3 regions of the Actinoplanes sp. NPDC051405 genome follow, and region 1 is predicted to be linked to each of the others. Evidence: riboswitches for the same ligand, from Rfam matches in the RefSeq annotation. Region 1 holds a riboswitch; each other region holds the start of a gene.

Region 1 (5,671 bases):
GCCCGCAACTTCGCGTACTACGACGCCCGTACCGTGCGGGACTCGTCGCTGTCGGCCTGCATCCAGGCCGTCATGGCCGCCGAGGTGGGCTTCCTGGAGCTGGCCCACGACTATCTGGGCGAGGCCGCCCTGATGGACCTGCACGACCTGCACCAGAACGCCCGGGACGGCGTGCACGTGGCGTCCCTGGCCGGTTCCTGGATCGCCCTGGTGGCGGGCCTGGGCGGCATGCGTGACTTCAACGGGCAGCTGTCCTTCGCGCCCCGGCTGCCCAGCCGGATCAACGCGCTGGAGTTCTCGCTGCTCTGGCGCGGCCTGCGGCTGCGGGTGGAGGTCACGGCCGACGAGGTGACCTACTCGCTGCGCAACGGCGGTGGTTCGGCGCGTCTGGACCTGCTGCACCACGGCAAAGAGGTCACCATCACCCAGGTGAAGCCGGTCGTGCTGCCGATCCCGCCGGCGCCGCCGACGGGACCCGCGCCCAGCCAGCCGGCCGGTCGCGCCCCGGTGCGCCGGGCCACCGGGGTCTGATTCCGCAACGAAGAAGCCCCCGTCCTCCGCGAGGAGGACGGGGGCTTCTCTGCGCTTGCCGCGCTAAAGCATCGAGACGTGTACGTGGTCCGTGTGATCACTGGGACCGTGGTACGACTTCCAGCCCGTGGCCGGGAACCAGATCTGTTTGTTCCAGATGACGTAGAGGATGCCGAGCCGGTCGGCGTTACGCACCAGGAAGGCCATCAGGTTGTTGCCGTACTCCCGGGTGTCCTGGTTGTGCCAGGGTGCGAAGCCGCTCTTCTGCAGGGACCAGTCGCAGGCGCGGCCCTTGGGATGCTCGAACGGGCCGCCGTTGCGGTGACAACCGACGAACCGGTTGAACTTGGCCTTCTTCACTTCCTTGTACATGTGGAAGGTCCGCGCGGTGATGCAGCCGCCCGTGGTGGGGTCGTCGACGTTGCAGGACTCCGGGCCGAACTCGCCGTCGGAGTTGCGGGGTGCGGGGGCGGCGACCCGGGACTTGGCGACCACGAAGCCACCCGTCACCGACTTGCCGCCGACCTGGGCCAGCGCCTTCTCCGCCGACTCCTTCTGCTTCTCCATCAGCGCGAGGTTCTGCTTCTGCGCCTTGACCTCCTGGTCCAGGCGCGTCTTGTTGGCGGTCACCTCGTCGATGGCCTGGTCCAGCTCGCGCAGCTTGCCGTCGTTGAGGGCGTTGATCTCCTCCAGGGAGACCGCCTTCTTGAGGAAGCCGTCCGGGCTGGTGGTGTTGAGCAGGAAGCCCATGGTCGAGATGCCGCCGGTGCGGTACTGCTGAGCGGCGACCGCGCCCACCTCGGGCAGCAGCAGGTCGCGCTTCGCCTCGGCGTTCTTGACCTTGAGGGCGAGACCGAGCTGGGTCTTGGTCGACTTGGCGACCGCCGCCTTCGCCGTCAGATAGCGCCGGCCGGTGGAGTCCAGCACGTCGTTCAGCAGCGGGTTGTCGTCGCCGTCGTCGGCGGTGGAGTTGGTGCCGTCCGGACCGGCGTTCGCCGGGGATGCGGGCACGAGCATCATCGTGACCGCGGCGAGCGGTGCCAGGGCGAGGATCAGCCACCGGCGGGGTCTTGCCGTCATTCAGAATCCTTCCGCGTGACCACCGGCCGGGTTAGCTGACGGGTTCGGGACGGAAGCGATCCCTACCACTGACTCGTGGATTCACCCCGGTAGTTCTGTGGTTCCCCGGCTCATCTTGCGACGATTAGATGGTGGGCTGCCGGCGCCTTGGGGGCAGCGCCTTCTGGCAGTGACCGGCGGCCAGCTTACCTGACAACGGCCGAACTGACAGCGCTGCCGCGAACGGTAAAAGGGTTACCGGGCAACGACTTTCCGTCACCGCTCGATGGAATGACGCAGGTCATAGCCCGTAACGACGCATTAATGTGAGTCGTTGCATTCTTTCCGGCAACTGCTCACCATCAGTGCACGATCCATTGCGCACCGTGTGACGACTGTCGATTCCTAGCATTGATGGGTAGTGTTCGTCACGGTCTCAGCGCAGACCGCCGCCTAATCGCCGCACGGCGAGCCGGGGAACCACTTGAGTAATGGGGTGAATCCGATCCGCGCACCCCCGCGCGATCGGTAGGGATCGCTTCCGTCCCGAACCCGTCAGCTAACTCGGTCGGCGGCCGACGGAAGGAATGTTCGTGAGGCTCAACCCTGTCCGCCGGCGATTAGCGACCGTGCTCGCGGTCCTCGTCGCCACCTCGGGGCTGGCGCTCGCCGCCCCGACCTCCGCCACCGCCGCACCCCGCCCCTTCGCCGCGCCGGGCGACTCGGGCGACGACGGCGAGGGCGGTTCGAAGTCCCTCATCAAGCAGCTCGAGGCGGCGTCCAAGGGCTTCGTCGAGGCCAAGGAGGCACTGGACCGCTCCAAGAAGCGCCAGCAGCAGCTGACCGCCAAGCTCAAGGAGCTCGACACCCAGCTCGGCCCCAAGCAGGCGGCGCTGGACGAGATCGTCCAGCGGGCGTACCGCACCGGGCGGCTCGGGCCGATGTCGGCGATGATCACCGCCGATTCCACCGGCAGCATGCTGGACCGGGCGCAGACCCTGGAGACCATCGCCGTCAAGCAGGACCGTGCGGTGCGCGACCTGAAGGACAGCCGGGACCAGCAGGCGCAGGCCAAGACGGCGATCGACACCGCCGTCCGCGAGCAGCAGCGCCAGCTCACCGTCATGGCCAAGCGCAAGAACCAGGCCGAGGACGCGCTCAAGGCCGCCAACGCCGCCAGCGCGGCCGACGGTGGGTCCACCAGTTCGTCGTCCGGCGGCGGTTCCTCCAGTGACGGCGGCAGCAGTGCGCTGGCCGCGGCCGCGCCACGCAACTCGGACGGCTCCTTGCCGAGCGAGTCCTGCAGCGCCAACGACCCGACCACCTCGGGATGCATCACGCCGCGCACCCTGCACGCGATGAACGAAGCGAAGAAGGACGGTTTCACCCGCTTCGTCGCCTGCTTCCGCCAGCAGAACAGCGGTGAGCATCCGAAGGGCCGGGCCTGTGACTTCGCCGCCGACAAGGGTGGCTTCGGCGGCGACGCGACCGGGGCCAGCCGGGACTACGGCAACCGGCTGGCGAACTACTTCATCAACAACGCCGGCCGGCTGGGTGTGCTCTATGTCATCTGGTTCCGGCGGATCTGGCTGCCCAGCAGTGGCTGGAAGTCGTACTCGGGCGCCGGTGGCGACCCGAGCAGCGACCACACCAACCACGTGCACCTGTCGATGCGCTGACCTGATGCGCTGATCACGGGAGTGCGGGGCCTACCGCTTGACGTAGGCCTCGTACTCCTTCAGCACGTCATCGGTCGGGCCGTCGGCGCGGATCAGGCCCGACTCCAGCCAGATGGCCCGCTCGCAGGTGTCGCGGATCGACTGCTCGCTGTGGCTCACCAGGAACACGGTGCCGGCCTGCGCGCGCAGATCCCGGACCCGCTGCTCACTGCGCCGGCGGAACTTCGCGTCGCCGGTGGCCAGCGCCTCGTCGATGAGCAGCACGTCGTGCTGCTTGGCGGCCGCGATGGCGAACCGCAGCCGGGCCCCCATGCCGGACGAGTACGTCCGCATCGGCAGCGAGCTGAAGTCACCGCGTTCGTTGATGCCGGAGAAGTCGATGATGTCCTTGGTCTTGCTCTTGACCTCGGCCGGGGACATGCCCATGGCCAGGCAGCCCAGGACCACGTTGCGCTCACCCGGCAGGTCGTTCATCAGGGCCGCGCTGACGCCGAGCAGGGACGGCTGGCCGGCCGCGTAGATCGCACCGCGCTCGACCGGCAGCAGCCCGGCGATCGCCCGCAGCAGCGTGGACTTGCCTGAGCCGTTGGTGCCGATCAGGCCGACGGCCTCACCCTTGTACGCGACGAAGCTCACACCCTTGATGGCGTGCACCTCACGCATGGTCGCCGGCTTGGTGCCGGTGACGAGCCGCTTGAAGCTGGCGAGCGGGCTGCCGGTGCCCGGGGTCGCCGACTGCTGGATCCGATAGACCACGTGGGCGTCGTCGACGATGACCGTCGGATCGCGCCGGTCGCCGCCGGTCATGTTGTCAGCCACGGCCGTAGCCCTTCTCTCCGCGCCAGAAGTAGACGTAACCCCCGAGACCCACCACGAACGTCCAGGCGAGCGCCTCCAGCCACATCACCGTGGGACTCGCCGCGAGCGGCACGTCCTCCATCAGCGCGTGCCGCATGAGGTCGATGAACACCAGCATCGGGTTCGCCTCCACCAGGGTCAGTTTCCAGCCGCTGAGGTGGTCGGTGAAGCGGGTGACCGGGTAGAGCACGGCCGACAGGTAGAGCCACATCCGCATGACGAACGGGATGAGGTTCCGGACGTCCGGGATCTTGCTGCCCAGCCGGGCGCCGGCCAGGGCCAGGCCGGCGTTGAACACGGCCTGGAGCAGGAAGATCGGCACGATGAGCAGCCACTCCAGGGTGATCGGCTCACCGAAGCCGACCACGATGACCATCAGCACGGCCAGCGAGGCGAGCGTGTTGCGGACCTCGACCATGGTGATGGCCAGGGGCAGGCTGCCTCTCGGGAAGTGCAGTGCCCGGATCAGCCCGAGGTTGCCGGTGATCGCCTGGATGCCCGCCGACACCGTGGACTGGGTGAAGCCGAAGATGAACACGCCGGTGCACAGGTACGCGACGAAGTTGTCGACGCCGCTCTTCGTGTTCAGGATCACGCCGAAGATCAAGTAGTAGACAGCCGCGTTGATCAGCGGCGTCAGCACCTGCCAGAAGACACCGAGCCGGGTCTTGCCGAGCGACGAGGCAACCTTGGCGTTGGCGTACGACGCGATGAAGTGCCGGTACGCCCAGAGCTGACGCGTGTACTCAGGCAGGGAAGGCAGCTTCCCGGCGGCGCTGAGCCCGTGTTTACGGGCCAGCTCCTTGAGCGTCAGGCCGGTCTCGGAATCGGCGACCGCCGTCTGAGGCATGGGGCGCTCCGATCTGGTCGGTCCGCTGGGGATGGGGGACCTGGATGACTTGCGCGGGAACACACTAAACAGTGTGCCGCGATGGAACGGCGTCGTATCGACGTCAGCCCCGAAAGTAGCCGAACTAGCGCCGGAACGCAACCGTTGCGTCCTGGCGTATAGTGCACTCGTGGTTACAGCGAAACGTGCACCCGCCGGAGCGGCGGTGCTCCGCGGGGACATCACCGCGGCCATCCGCAACGCGGTCATGAACGAGCTGGCCGAGGTCGGCTACGGGCGCCTGTCCATCGAGGCGGTGGCGCGCCGGGCCGGCGTCGGGAAGACCGCGATCTACCGCCGGTGGAGCAACAAGCTGGAGATGGTCCTCGAGATCGTCTCCGCCGTGGCGGAGCGTAGCGTGCCGATGCCCGACACCGGAAGCTTCTCCGGCGATCTGCAACTGCTCCTGTTCATCGTGAGCAGGGCCCTGCAGCACCGGATCGCGTCTCAGATCATCCCGGACCTGATGGCCGAGGCGGCCCGCAACCCCAAGATCGCCGAGACGCTGCAACGGGCGCTGCGCACCCACCAGCTGGCCGTCGGCGAGAAGATCGTGGGACAGGCCGTCGAGCGCGGCGAGCTGCCCCCCGGCACGAACGCCGACCTGGCCGTCGACATGATGCTGGGCCCGCTGTACTGGCGGCTGGCGGTCTCG
Region 2 (5,671 bases), on a different contig from region 1:
GAGGGCGAGAAGGGCGAGGAAGAAAGCTCGCGCGGCTGGTCCGGCCTGGAGCGCGAAGGCCCGCCCTGACCGCATCACCCAGACAGCGGAAAGCCCCCGGCCGAGCGGCCGGGGGCTTCCTCGTGCCGGGATCAGGCCGCCTGGGCCAGCGCCGGCCGGTCCTCCTCGTCGCTCTGGTGGTCACCCTCCGCGGCCTCCTTGGCCAGGGAGTACGCCATCTGCAGGAAGTCGGACGCGGCCGTCGCGGTGAAAACGGTGGCCGCCAGCCGGGTCAGCCGGGGTGCGAATACCAGACCGCTGGTCAGCCCGGTGGCCACCCACACCGCCAGGCAGAACGGGCAGCTCAGCAGCTCACCGACGGAGTGGCGCAGGGTGCTGCCCTGGTCGCGTACCTCTTCGTTGATCTCACCGCTGCCGGCCGGCGCCGCATAGCGGGTGAACGGCGCGCGCAGCGGGCTGGTGATCGCGTCCTTGGCGATCAGCCGGCTCAGCTTGTGCGTCGCGATGGAGATCAGCACGATGTCGGCGGTGGCCGGGCGATCCGGTACGGGGCGCGCGGTCAGCTTCGCCGCGGCGGCCAGGCTGCCGGCGAGCAGTCCAAACGCCCCCATCGTGGCCACGTAACCGTCCAGCGGCCGGTGTTCGTGGGGTGCGTAGTCCCGCCGCAGCCGGTTCAGCCGGCCGCGTACCGAGGAGATCATGAAATCCGGGTTCCTCTCAGAAGTCCTGGGTGAGCCGGCCGGGATCGACCTCACGGCCGGCGTACCGGGACAGGTACTCGTTCTCCAGCTCCTCGGTCCGCCGCAGATGGTTGGCCAGGGCGGCGTCCGGGCCGTGTCGCAGGGTCTGCAGCCGGGTGCGGTGCAGGCTGGCCAGCTCACGGAACAGATCGTCGTCGGCCAGCCCCGCGGGGTCGATGCCGTTCTCGGAGACGACGGTCTCGTCGCCGGCGGAGTCGAGCCGGGCGTCGGTCATGACGGCGCTCCCTTCCTCGGTCGCTCAGTGCTTGCTGCAAGGGGTTGCCCGTGCGCCCTGCCGCCAAACCCGCCGGTACGCTGAGGGACATGAAAGGGCTGTGGACCCCCGCGTGGATCGCGCGCCACATCCTGGCGCTCGTGCTCGTGGCCGGATTCCTGGCCCTGGGCTGGTGGCAGTTCAGCCGGGCCACCGGCGGCAATTCGCTCAGCTGGGGCTACACCTTCGAATGGCCGGTGTTCGCCGTCTTCGTGGTGTTCATCTGGTACCGCGAGGTCCAGCAGGAGCGCCGCGCCGCCCGCGCCGCCGAGCAGGACGGGCCGGCAGAGGCCGAGCCGCAGTCGGAGGAGCAGCCGGCGCAGCAGCCCGTGCCCCGGCAGGACGCCCCGGTGACCGTGCGCCGCCCGGTCCGCGTACCGGTGGCGCAGGTGGCGCCGGCCGACGACGACGATCCCGAGCTCGCCGCCTACAACGACTACCTCGGCTGGCTGGCCGCCCACCCCGGAGCCCGGCCGAGCGACTATCCCGGCCGTCGCGCCAGCGCCGGCTGAGTCCAGACCGCCCAGTTCCAGCGAGTTCAAGGACGTGCACTATGCAGGGAGCCCTCACCCGCTACCGGATCATCGCCTGGATCGTCGGCGTGGTCCTCATCGCGCTCGTGGTGGTCGGCATGCCGCTGAAGTACCTGGGTGACAACGACACCGTGGTGGCCACCATCGGCCCGTTCCACGGCTTTCTGTACATGGTCTACCTGGTCGCCGCCTTTGACCTGAGCCGCCGGGCACACTGGCCGCTGGGCCGGATGCTGCTGGTGATGCTGGCCGGCACGATCCCGTTCCTCTCCTTCTGGGCCGAACGGGTCGTCTCGCACAAGTGGGTCCCGGCCACGCGCACTTCGCCGCCGGCCATGGCAGAGTAGAAAAAGTAACGCTGCGGAACGGATTTGTTGCCCGCCGTTATCGGGATCATTCTCTTATTTGTGATCATTGGCGCAAGTCACTCTTCGGGCTCTTGTGTTAATGCCGCGCGCCGATAAGTTAATGCGGTTGGTCCGGTCCGCAGCCACACCCTCGGTGGCGCCGGCCAACGCCGCCGAATCCTCGCCGGCGGAAACGGACGACCAGATCCCCCACGGTCACCGCCTCCGCCACGACGAACCGGGGAACCAACCGAAGCAGCACCGGGGTGAATCCGCGCGAGCGGTAGGGGCCTTCTTCCCGCCCCGAACCCGTCAGCTAACCCGGTAGGCGGCCCGAGCGGAAGAAAGGCCACAAACCGTTGCCACACGCCCGCACGAGGCTCCGTGCGCTGGTGGTTGCCGCCCTGGCGATCGCGATCACCGGCACCACCGCGACCGCCGCACACGCGGAACCGTCGACGAGTGAGCTGACGAAGAAGATCGACAAGGCGTCCGATCAGCTCGAGGACGTCGTCGAGTCGTACAACAAGATGAACATCAGCCTCAAGCAGACCAAGGACCAGGAAAAGAAGCTGGCCGCATCGCTGGCCCCGGCCAAGGCCGCGCTGGAGGCCGCCGGCACGCAGATGGACGCGATCGCGGCGTCGGCGTACAAGACCGGCAACATCGGCACCATGAACGTCGTGCTCGAGGGCGCGGACAACCTCATGGACAGGATGAGCATCCTCGAGCAGATCTCCCGCAGCCGCGGCCGTGACATCGCGGAGTACCGCGCGACGACGGAGAACTTCGCCGAGCGCCAGGCCGCCCTCAAGGCGACGCAGAAGAAGCAGGAAGCCGAGGCCAAGGCCCTCAACGCGCGCAAGAAGAAGATCGAGGGCGACCTCAAGAAGCTGTACGCGATGCGCACCGCCGCCTACGGCTCGCCCACCGAGAAGGCCAGCAAGTACACCGGCAACATCCCGTCCATCGCGGGCTCCGCCGGTAAGGCCGTCACCTTCGCCTACAACGCCCTCGGCGTCATGTACGACTACGGCGCGGACGGGCCGAACGGTTACGACTGCTCGGGCCTGACCTCCGCCGCCTGGCGGGCCGCCGGCAAGTCGCTGCCACACAACGCCGCAGCGCAGTACAGCGCGACCACCAGGATCTCGCGGTCCGAGCTCAAGCCGGGCGACCTGGTCTTCTACCGCAGCAACGGACACGTCGGCATCTATGTCGGCGGTGGCCAGATCATCGACGCCTCCCGCGCGGGCCAGCCCGTCAAGAAGCGCACGATCGACATCATGACCCCGAACGGCTACGGCCGGGTCACCTGAGCCGGGTCACCCGCTTCAGCAGGCACGAGAAAAGGCCGGTGTCCCCTGAGGGGTCACCGGCCTTTCGCCGTACTGGCGGTTGCCTTACGCGGCCTGCAGGCCCTCGGCCCGGGCCAGCTCACGCAGCCGGCCGAGCGCCTGGATCTCCAGCTGGCGGATGCGCTCCCGAGAGAGCGAAAACCGCGACGCCACCTCGGTCAGCGAGTGCTCGCGACCGTCCTCGAGGCCGTACCGGGCGCGCATGATGCCCGCCGAACGGTCGTCGAGGTGGTTCAGCAGTCCCTCGATGCGCTGACGCTCCAGCGCGGTCAGGACGATCTCCTCGGGCGACGGCGCGTCGCTGTCGGCGACCAGGTCGCCGAGGTTGGTGTCGCCGTCGTCGCCCACCGGGGTGTCCAGGGACACGGTGTCCTGGGCCCAGCGGGTCAGCTCGGTGACGCGCTCCACCGTCACGCCCAGCGCCGCGGCGACCTGCGCGGGCTCCGGGTCGGCGCCGAGCTCGCGGACGAGCTGGCGGGTGACGTTGCGCATCCGGTTGACGTCCTCGACCAGGTGCACGGGCAGGCGCACGGTGCGCTCCTGCTGGGCGATGGCCCGGCTGATGGCCTGGCGGACCCACCACGTCGCGTAGGTCGAGAACTTGTAGCCACGCTCGTAGTCGAACTTCTCGACGGCGCGCACGAGGCCGGTGTTGCCCTCCTGGATGAGGTCGAGCATCGGCATGCCCGAGCGCACGTAACGGCGGGCGATCGACACGACCAGTCGCAGGTTGGCGCGAATGAAGAGATCCTTCGCCCGCTTGCCCTCGGTGACCAGCCGCTCCAGCTCTTCCCGGCTCACGCCGCGACGGACCTCGCCGGTGTCGAGCAGGTGCTCGGCGTAGAGGCCGGCCTCGATTGCCTTGGAGAGGTCGACCTCCCTGGCAGCATCCAGCAGCGGCGTCCGGGAGATTTCGTGCAGGTAGACTCCGACGAGGTCGCGCTCCTCGGCGACCTGGTCGGTCCTCATCACGGTGTTCTTCTCCACGTTGCCCACGGTCCCCTCATTGCCTTCACTAACCCTGTTACGGGCAATACCTGCGTCCATCAGCCCTCCCCGTAACGTCCGCAGTTCATGCATTGCGGTGCTGACACATACCTGAACAGTTGGCGCCCTGCGCTGATTCCGGCTGGTGAGTCGAAAGTGTCACGAGTGTCTGAGCATCAGCTGAGAGCCGCGTGCATACTTACTGAAGAGGGCTCTCGCAGAGGTATTCGGAGCAGCACCCGCCGGTGGATGCGTGATGAGACGCATACCCTGTGCCCGCTTCATGACACCATCGGCCCCTCTTCGTCACAGCGACGGGCATCACGGATTCCGCTGCGATGCTCATCACTACCCAGTACGGGCTGGTAGCCGATTGGGTTCACGTCCAGCATCGACAGGTTGCCGTCCGGCTTGACCCAAACGCCACGGCGAAAGCTCCCGTCGCCGACCGCGAACGGGACCACCTGCCACGATGCGGCACGACAAGCCCCAGTTCACTCGCCCGTACGGGTGACCCACGCGGGAATGACGGCCGTTCGGCGGGCCGCCCCGGCCGTTCCATCGAGTCCCGGCGACCGTGACGCAAAACACACCGTTACGGTTCACGGTATGGAGCGCAGTGTGCTGGTTACGGGTGGAGCGGGCGGGCTCGGCGGGGCCATCCTCGATGTGCTGCGCGATCAGGGCTGGCGCGTCGTCGCCCCGGTCCGGGCCGGTGCCGATCGACTGCCGAAAGATGTGGTCTCGGTCACGGCCGAGCTGAGCGACCCCGATGCTGTCGCCGCCGCGGTGGCCGTCGCAACCGCGGAGTCCGACGCACCGCTGCGCGCGGTGGTGAACCTGGCCGGCGGATATGCCGGCGGCGGGCTGGTGCACGAGACGCCGATCGAGGACTTCGAGGCGATCCTACGGTCCAATCTGCGCCCGACGTACCTGGTGACCGCGGCCGCCCTGCCCCACCTGGTGGCGGCCGGCGGCGGCTCGGTGGTGTGCGTCTCGTCGCGCGCGGCGGTCGCCCCGTTCGCCGGAGCGGCCGGGTACGCGACTGCCAAGGCCGCGGTGCTCGCCTTCGCGAACGCGGTCGCCGTCGAATACAAGAAGAGCGGGGTGCGCTGCAACACCGTGCTGCCCAGCGTCATCGACACGCCGGCCAACCGGGCCGCCCAGCCGGCCGCCGACTTCTCCCGCTGGGTCACCCCGGCCGAGATCGCCCAGGTGATCGGCTTCCTGGCCGGGGACGGCTCGGCGCCGACCAGCGGTGCCGCCATCCCCGTCTACGGCCGGGCCTAGAAGCCCTCCGCCAGCTGGTAGGTCAGCACCGAGGCGGCCGCGGCCAGGGTCGCCACGGTCACCAGCAGCGCCCGGGCGTGGGCGACCAGCATCGTCGCCGGTCCCCGCGAGCCGGAAGGCACCCGGGGCAGCGGAACCACCG
Region 3 (5,671 bases), on a different contig from region 1:
CGCGCCCGGGTCGCCCTTGGCCAGGATGGACAGCAGCCGCGGGATCTCCAGGCTGAAGAACGGCTCGCCGCCGTCCGGGCCGCCGACCGCGAAGACGGAGAAAGGCGCGCCGGTGGTGGTGGCGTACAGGGCCTCGGCGGCGGCCATCTTCATCGGCTGCACCTCGGTGATGACCTTGCCGAGGTGGTCGCCGGTCAGGGCGGTGAGGGCGCCACCGGTGAGCGTCAGCCAGGCACCGAGCCGGGCCAGCGTACGGAATGCCGCCTCACCCCCGGCCCGCAGCCGCCACACGCCGATGGCCAGCAGCAGCGACCCGCCGGCCATGACCGCCCCGGCCAGCGTGTGCGGGAACGCGGCCAGGTTGACCTTGTTGAGCAGCAGCGCGCCGAAGTCGTCGAGGTGGGCCCGCCCGGTCACCGGGTCCAGCGAGTACGCGACCGGGTTCTGCATGAACGAGTTGGCGGCCAGGATGATGAACGCGGACATCACGGTGCCGGCCGCGACGATGACGATGGTGGCGGCGTGCAGCTTGCGCGGCAACCGGTCCCAGCCGAAGTACCAGAGCGCGAGGAACGTCGCCTCCAGGAAGAAGGCGAGCATGCCCTCGATCGCCAGCGTCGGGCCGAACACGTCGCCGTAGAACCGGGCGAAGTTGCTCCAGCCCAGGCCGAACTGGAACTCCTGCACCAGCCCGGTGACCACGCCGACCGCGAAGGTGACGATGAGCAGCTTGCCGACCAGCTTGGTGAGCTGCAGGTAACGCTCCTGGCCGGTGCGCAGCCAGGCGAGCTGCAGGCCCGCGGCGGTGCCGGCCAGGCTGATCGACAGCGGCACGAAGAAGTAGTGGTAGATCGTCACGACCGCGAACTGCAGCCGGGTCAGCTCGAGCACGTCCACGGATGGCCCCCTCTACGACGTTCCGTAGTAGATACTACGCCCCGTAGTACGACGCTGTGCAGTAGAGTGGGTCACATGGCTTTGGGAGACCTCGAACGTGAGGTCATGACGCAGTTGTGGAACGCCGGCGAGCCGCTGACCGTGCGCCAGGTGCACGAACGGCTGAGCCGCGACCGCGAGCTGGCGTACACGACCGTGATGACCGTGCTGGACCGGCTGGCCAAGAAGGGTGTCGTCACCCAGCAGCGCGCCGACCGGGCGTACCGCTATGCCCCCGCGCAGTCGCGCGAGGAGATGACCGCCGCCCTGATGCTCGACGCCCTCAGTGCGGCCCCCGACGGCGTCCGCGACGCGGCCCTGGCCCACTTCGTCGGCCGGATCGACCCGTCGGCCCTGACCGCCGCCATCGAGGCGGCACGGAAGGACCCGGGCGTAGCGCCGTGACCGCCCTGCTGCTCGGCGCGCTCGGGCTGGCCCTGTCGCTGGTCGTGCCGGGCATCCTGGCCGGCGCGCGCTGGACCGACCGGGCGCCCGCGGCCGCCGTCGCGTTGTGGCAGAGCATCACCCTCACGGGGGTGCTCTGCGCGCTGGGCGTGGTCCTGGCCGGGCCGCAGGAGCTGGTCAGCGAGCTGGGCTCCGACCGTCCGGTGGGGGCCGCGGCGCTGATCTTCGCGCTGGTCGTGGCCACGGTGATCATCGTGCGGCTGCTGGTGTCGCTCGTCCGGGTGAGCATCCGGTCCCGGGCGCGCCGGTCCCGGCACCGGCTGCTGGTCGACCTGCTGGACAGTGCCGAACGCCACGGTGAGCTGCCGGTCGAGGTGCCCGCCGGGTTGCGGGTGCTGGACGGGCCGCTGCCGTTCGCGTACTGCCTACCGGGCCGCTCGCCGCGGGTGGTGCTCAGCGACGGTGCGCTGCGGGTGCTCGACGCCGAGCAGGTGGCCGCGGTCATCGCGCACGAGCAGACCCACCTGCGGCACCGGCACGACGTGGTCATGGAGTCGTTCACCGCGTTCTACCGGGCGGTGCCGCGGCCACTGCGCAGCCGGGCGCCGCTCGACGCCGTACACCTGCTGCTCGAGATGGTCGCCGACGACGCGGCCCGGCGGCGGTGCGGTTCGGCGCCGCTGCGTACGGCCCTGGCGCTGCTCAGCGACGCGGTCAGCCCGGACGCCCCGGCCGAGCTGGGCAGCGCGGCAGCGGAGCGCCGGCGCCGGCTCGACCGGCTGAATATCAGTGATCCGCGCCCGGTCACCGTGGGCCTGACCCTGGCCGCGGCCACCGGCGCGGTCGGTCTGGTGGTGTTACCCACGGTGATTCTGGTGTTGCCATGGCTGGACCGGGCGCTCTCGGCATGGCCGCTTTGACGGCCAATTTCTTACGCTGCGTCAATCAATGTTCGGCGCAGTGTGTCCTGATACCGCCGGGTTCAATTCGTCGTTGATCGGGAGTACGGTAATGCCCGGCTCGGCAGTCCCCCCTCGTCCCAACCCGGGCGAACTGACGGGCCACCGCCTAATCGTCGCGAGACGAACCGGGGACCCAGCAGTTCTGGGGTAAAGCCACCAGCAGCACGGTGGCCGGGCGCGCTTCCCGCCCGCACCCGTCAGCTAACCCGGTCGGCGGCCGAGGGAAGAAAGGACACTGCACCTACGTGAAACGGATTGAGGCGCGCAGCGCCGCAATTCTGCGCAGCATCGCCTGCGCCGTCATCGCGGTCGGGATTCTTCTCACTCCCGGGGTGGCGAATGCGACACCGTCCCCGTCGAGCATCGAAAAGCAGATCGACGAGCAGTGGAACAAGCTGGAACCGGTCATCGAGCAGTACAACAACGTGCACAACCAGCTGCTCAAGAACCAGGCCCAGCTCCGCAAGATCGACAAACGGCTCGCACCGCTGGAGCTGGAGGTCGACCTGGCCATGTCGCAGGTGGGCAACATGGCGGGCAAGGCCTACATGCAGGGCTCGCCCAGCGCCATGAAGGCCATGGTGGTCAGTGGCTCGCCGACCGCTCTGACCGAGAAGCTCACGTTCCTCGACCAGATCAGCCGGCACCAGCGTGAGTCGGTCTCGGGCGCCGCGAAGCTGCGCGACCAGCTCGCGGGTGACAAGCGCGACCTGGACACCCTGACCAAAGCCGTGGCGGCGCGCGACAAGGCGCTGGCCCAGCAGAAGAAGGACATCCAGAAGAAGGTCGACGAGCTGCAGAAACTGCGGATCAGGGCGTACGGCGCGAGCGGCGTCTCCGACGGTCCGTTCAAGACCGGCCCGTGCCCGGTCGACTACACCGACGACAAGGGTGGCCGGGCGGCGCAGAAGGCGTGCGACCTCATCGGCAAGCCCTACGTCTTCGGTGCGGAAGGGCCGGGCGGCTACGACTGCTCGGGCCTGACCAAGGTGGCCTGGGCGGTGGCCGGGGTGCACCTGGAGCACTTCACCGGTGACCAGATCCACGCGGGCCGGGCGGTGAGCCGCAGCCAGCTGCAGCCGGGCGACCTGATCTTCTACGGCAGTCCGGTCCATCATGTCGGCATCTATGTCGGCGGCAACACGATGGTGCACGCACCGCACACGGGCGACCACGTCCGCATGGCGTCGATCGATCGCAGCGGGGCCATCACCGGCATCCGCCGCCCGACCGGCTGAGGCTCGCACCACGCACGACGGAAAGCCGCCACCTCCGTGGCGGCTTTCTCCGTTCAGGGCTGCTCCGGGGCGAACTGGGCCAGCGCCATCTCCTTCGCGGCGGCGATGTCCTCCGGTCCCGCGGTGCCGGACGCCTCGATCACACTCACCCAGGTGTGCACCGACCGCAGCGTGAACTCCCGGGCCTCCGGCGAGTTGGCCGCGGCGACCGGGTCCTCGGCGAAAACACCCTGCAGGAACAGCCCCAGAGCCAGCAACGCGCCGTCCCAGCCGGGGCCGACATAGAGTGCCCCCGCGCCGCTGCGGGCCATCTCGATGGGGACGGTGTGTTCCAGCTCGAGCCGGGTCCGCTCCGCGCCGTCCGGGGACAGGCGCAGCTCCACCAGGCTCAGCGGCCCGCCGAAGGTCAGCCGCAGTAACCGCGGTGGTTCGCAAGCCAGGATGTCACCGCCCGCATTGCCCTCCAGCTGGAACTTGCCGCCGGCCCGCAGGTCACCGCTGACCGGGTAGAACCAGCGCCTGATCCGCTCCGGGTCGGTCAGGGCCGCCCAGACGTCCTCGACCGCGCCGTCATAGACCCGGCCGAGCAGGACGGTGACCCGTTCGCCACCCTCGATCGGGCCCCTGCTGACGGTGCGCCGAATGGCCTCGAGCTGCTCAGCGATCTCGATCATGGTGGTCCTCCTCATGCCGCGCCGTTCTGGACGCGAGCCAGTATGCCAGCCGTGACTTATATAAGCCAGAGCTGGTATGAGGAGAGATCGGCCCAGCAGTTCGCCACCGGCGCCCTGCGTCGCGGGAACGGCATCGAACAGTTCCTCGGCGATACCGTGATCGGCGGCGAGCCCGCCATCCGGTGGGTGGAGATCGGCCCCGTGGGCGGGCAGTACCGGGTCTCGCTGCACACCGTGCGAGACCCGGATGACGACGAGGTGGGCGACCTGCCCAACCTCATCTCGCTCGACCCGGTCGACGAGGCATATGTCGGCGAGGGCCGGGAAATCGGCCGCAGTGAGGACGAGCAAGAAGCGATGTCGCTCGCCGAACGCCTCACCGGCGCCCGCTCCGACCGCTGGTCAACCACGCGGTAGCCGGCGACGAATACATGGACTTCGTCAGGAGCCGGCGAGGCCCCGCCCGAGCGACATAGCCGTCAAGGCCGCATCTCGGTCCGCGGTCGCGACGGCGAGCGCACACCGCGGGCTCCGATGTGTCCGATCATGATGCTGCGAGACTGGGGGCATGTTTCCCGCTGCCTTCGTCCGCAACGTCACCGGCAACTGGGGCGACGACGGCCGGCGCTGGCTCGCGCAGCTGCCCGCCCTGGTCGAGGACGTCGCCCGGGAGTGGGGGCTGACGGTCGGTGCGCCGTACCCGTTGAGTTTCAACTATGTCGCGCCGGCGCGGCGGGCTGACGGGTCGCCGGCCGTGCTCAAGCTCGGCCTGGCCGCGGCCGGTCATGTCGCGATGGAGGCCGACACGCTCGGCTTCTTCGGCGGCCGCGGCGCGGTCGAGGTGCTGGCCCGCGACGACGACCGGGGTGCGCTGCTGCTGGAGCGGGCCGAGCCCGGCGGGACACTGCGGGCGCTGGTCCGCGAGCACGACGAGCAGGCCACGGTCGTGCTCGTCGACATGATGCGGCGTCTGCACCGGCCGGCGCCGGAGGGGCTGGTGCTGGAGGAGTTGTCCTCCCGCGTCGCGTCGTTCGACGCGCATCTGGCCCGGTATCCCGGCGATGACCCGGTGCCGCGGCGACTGGTCGAGCAGGCCCGGGCGCTGCTGGCCGACCTGTGCGCCTCCGCCTCGCAGCGGGTCGTCCTGCACGGGGATCTGCACCACGAGAACGTGCTGGCCGCGGTCCGGGAGCCGTGGCTGGCGATCGACCCGCACGGCGTGCTCGGCGATCCCGGCTACGAGGTCGGAGCGGTGCTCTACAACCCGTTCGACGGTGACGAGCCGGTGCTGGAGCTGCTGCCGGCCCGGGTGGAGCAGTTCGCCGACGGGCTCGGCATGCCCGTCGACCGGGTGGTCGCCTGGGGTTTTGTGCAGGCGGTGCTCTCCGAGGTGTGGCACGCGGAGGGTGGCGCGGGTGGGCCCGGTCAAGCGCTGCGGGTGGCGCTCAAGCTGGCG

Evidence for each region. Region 1 has a riboswitch for cyclic di-AMP ahead of ACZ6S4_RS18880 (coiled-coil domain-containing protein). Riboswitches for the same ligand answer to the same signal wherever they lie in the genome.
Region 2: it holds a riboswitch for cyclic di-AMP, as region 1 does, so the genes downstream of both, ACZ6S4_RS44310 (C40 family peptidase) here and ACZ6S4_RS18880 (coiled-coil domain-containing protein) in region 1, are expected to answer to the same signal.
Region 3: it holds a riboswitch for cyclic di-AMP, as region 1 does, so the genes downstream of both, ACZ6S4_RS43835 (C40 family peptidase) here and ACZ6S4_RS18880 (coiled-coil domain-containing protein) in region 1, are expected to answer to the same signal.

The regions. Positions count from the first base shown of each region.
Region 1 covers NZ_JBVJIR010000008.1:108,067-113,737, reverse strand. The annotation lists gene ACZ6S4_RS18890 (glycoside hydrolase family 65 protein) at 1-531, shown strand, start outside; gene ACZ6S4_RS18885 (coiled-coil domain-containing protein) at 595-1,611, opposite strand; cyclic di-AMP (ydaO/yuaA leader) riboswitch at 1,617-1,752, opposite strand; cyclic di-AMP (ydaO/yuaA leader) riboswitch at 2,031-2,180, shown strand; gene ACZ6S4_RS18880 (coiled-coil domain-containing protein) at 2,184-3,269, shown strand; gene ACZ6S4_RS18875 (ABC transporter ATP-binding protein) at 3,300-4,076, opposite strand; gene ACZ6S4_RS18870 (ABC transporter permease) at 4,081-4,977, opposite strand; gene ACZ6S4_RS18865 (TetR/AcrR family transcriptional regulator) at 5,147-5,671, shown strand, end outside.
Region 2 covers NZ_JBVJIR010000040.1:721-6,391, forward strand. The annotation lists gene ACZ6S4_RS44285 (hypothetical protein) at 1-69, shown strand, start outside; gene ACZ6S4_RS44290 (DUF1360 domain-containing protein) at 132-701, opposite strand; gene ACZ6S4_RS44295 (DUF6158 family protein) at 718-975, opposite strand; gene ACZ6S4_RS44300 (hypothetical protein) at 1,065-1,526, shown strand; gene ACZ6S4_RS44305 (DUF3817 domain-containing protein) at 1,568-1,894, shown strand; cyclic di-AMP (ydaO/yuaA leader) riboswitch at 2,105-2,239, shown strand; gene ACZ6S4_RS44310 (C40 family peptidase) at 2,287-3,213, shown strand; gene ACZ6S4_RS44315 (sigma-70 family RNA polymerase sigma factor) at 3,298-4,299, opposite strand; gene ACZ6S4_RS44320 (SDR family NAD(P)-dependent oxidoreductase) at 4,849-5,529, shown strand; gene ACZ6S4_RS44325 (dTMP kinase) at 5,526-5,671, opposite strand, start outside.
Region 3 covers NZ_JBVJIR010000037.1:34,893-40,563, forward strand. The annotation lists gene ACZ6S4_RS43820 (cytochrome ubiquinol oxidase subunit I) at 1-897, opposite strand, end outside; gene ACZ6S4_RS43825 (BlaI/MecI/CopY family transcriptional regulator) at 973-1,341, shown strand; gene ACZ6S4_RS43830 (M56 family metallopeptidase) at 1,338-2,261, shown strand; cyclic di-AMP (ydaO/yuaA leader) riboswitch at 2,397-2,534, shown strand; gene ACZ6S4_RS43835 (C40 family peptidase) at 2,549-3,541, shown strand; gene ACZ6S4_RS43840 (SRPBCC family protein) at 3,595-4,215, opposite strand; gene ACZ6S4_RS43845 (hypothetical protein) at 4,267-4,632, shown strand; gene ACZ6S4_RS43850 (aminoglycoside phosphotransferase family protein) at 4,784-5,671, shown strand, end outside; gene ACZ6S4_RS43855 (MarR family winged helix-turn-helix transcriptional regulator) at 5,661-5,671, opposite strand, start outside.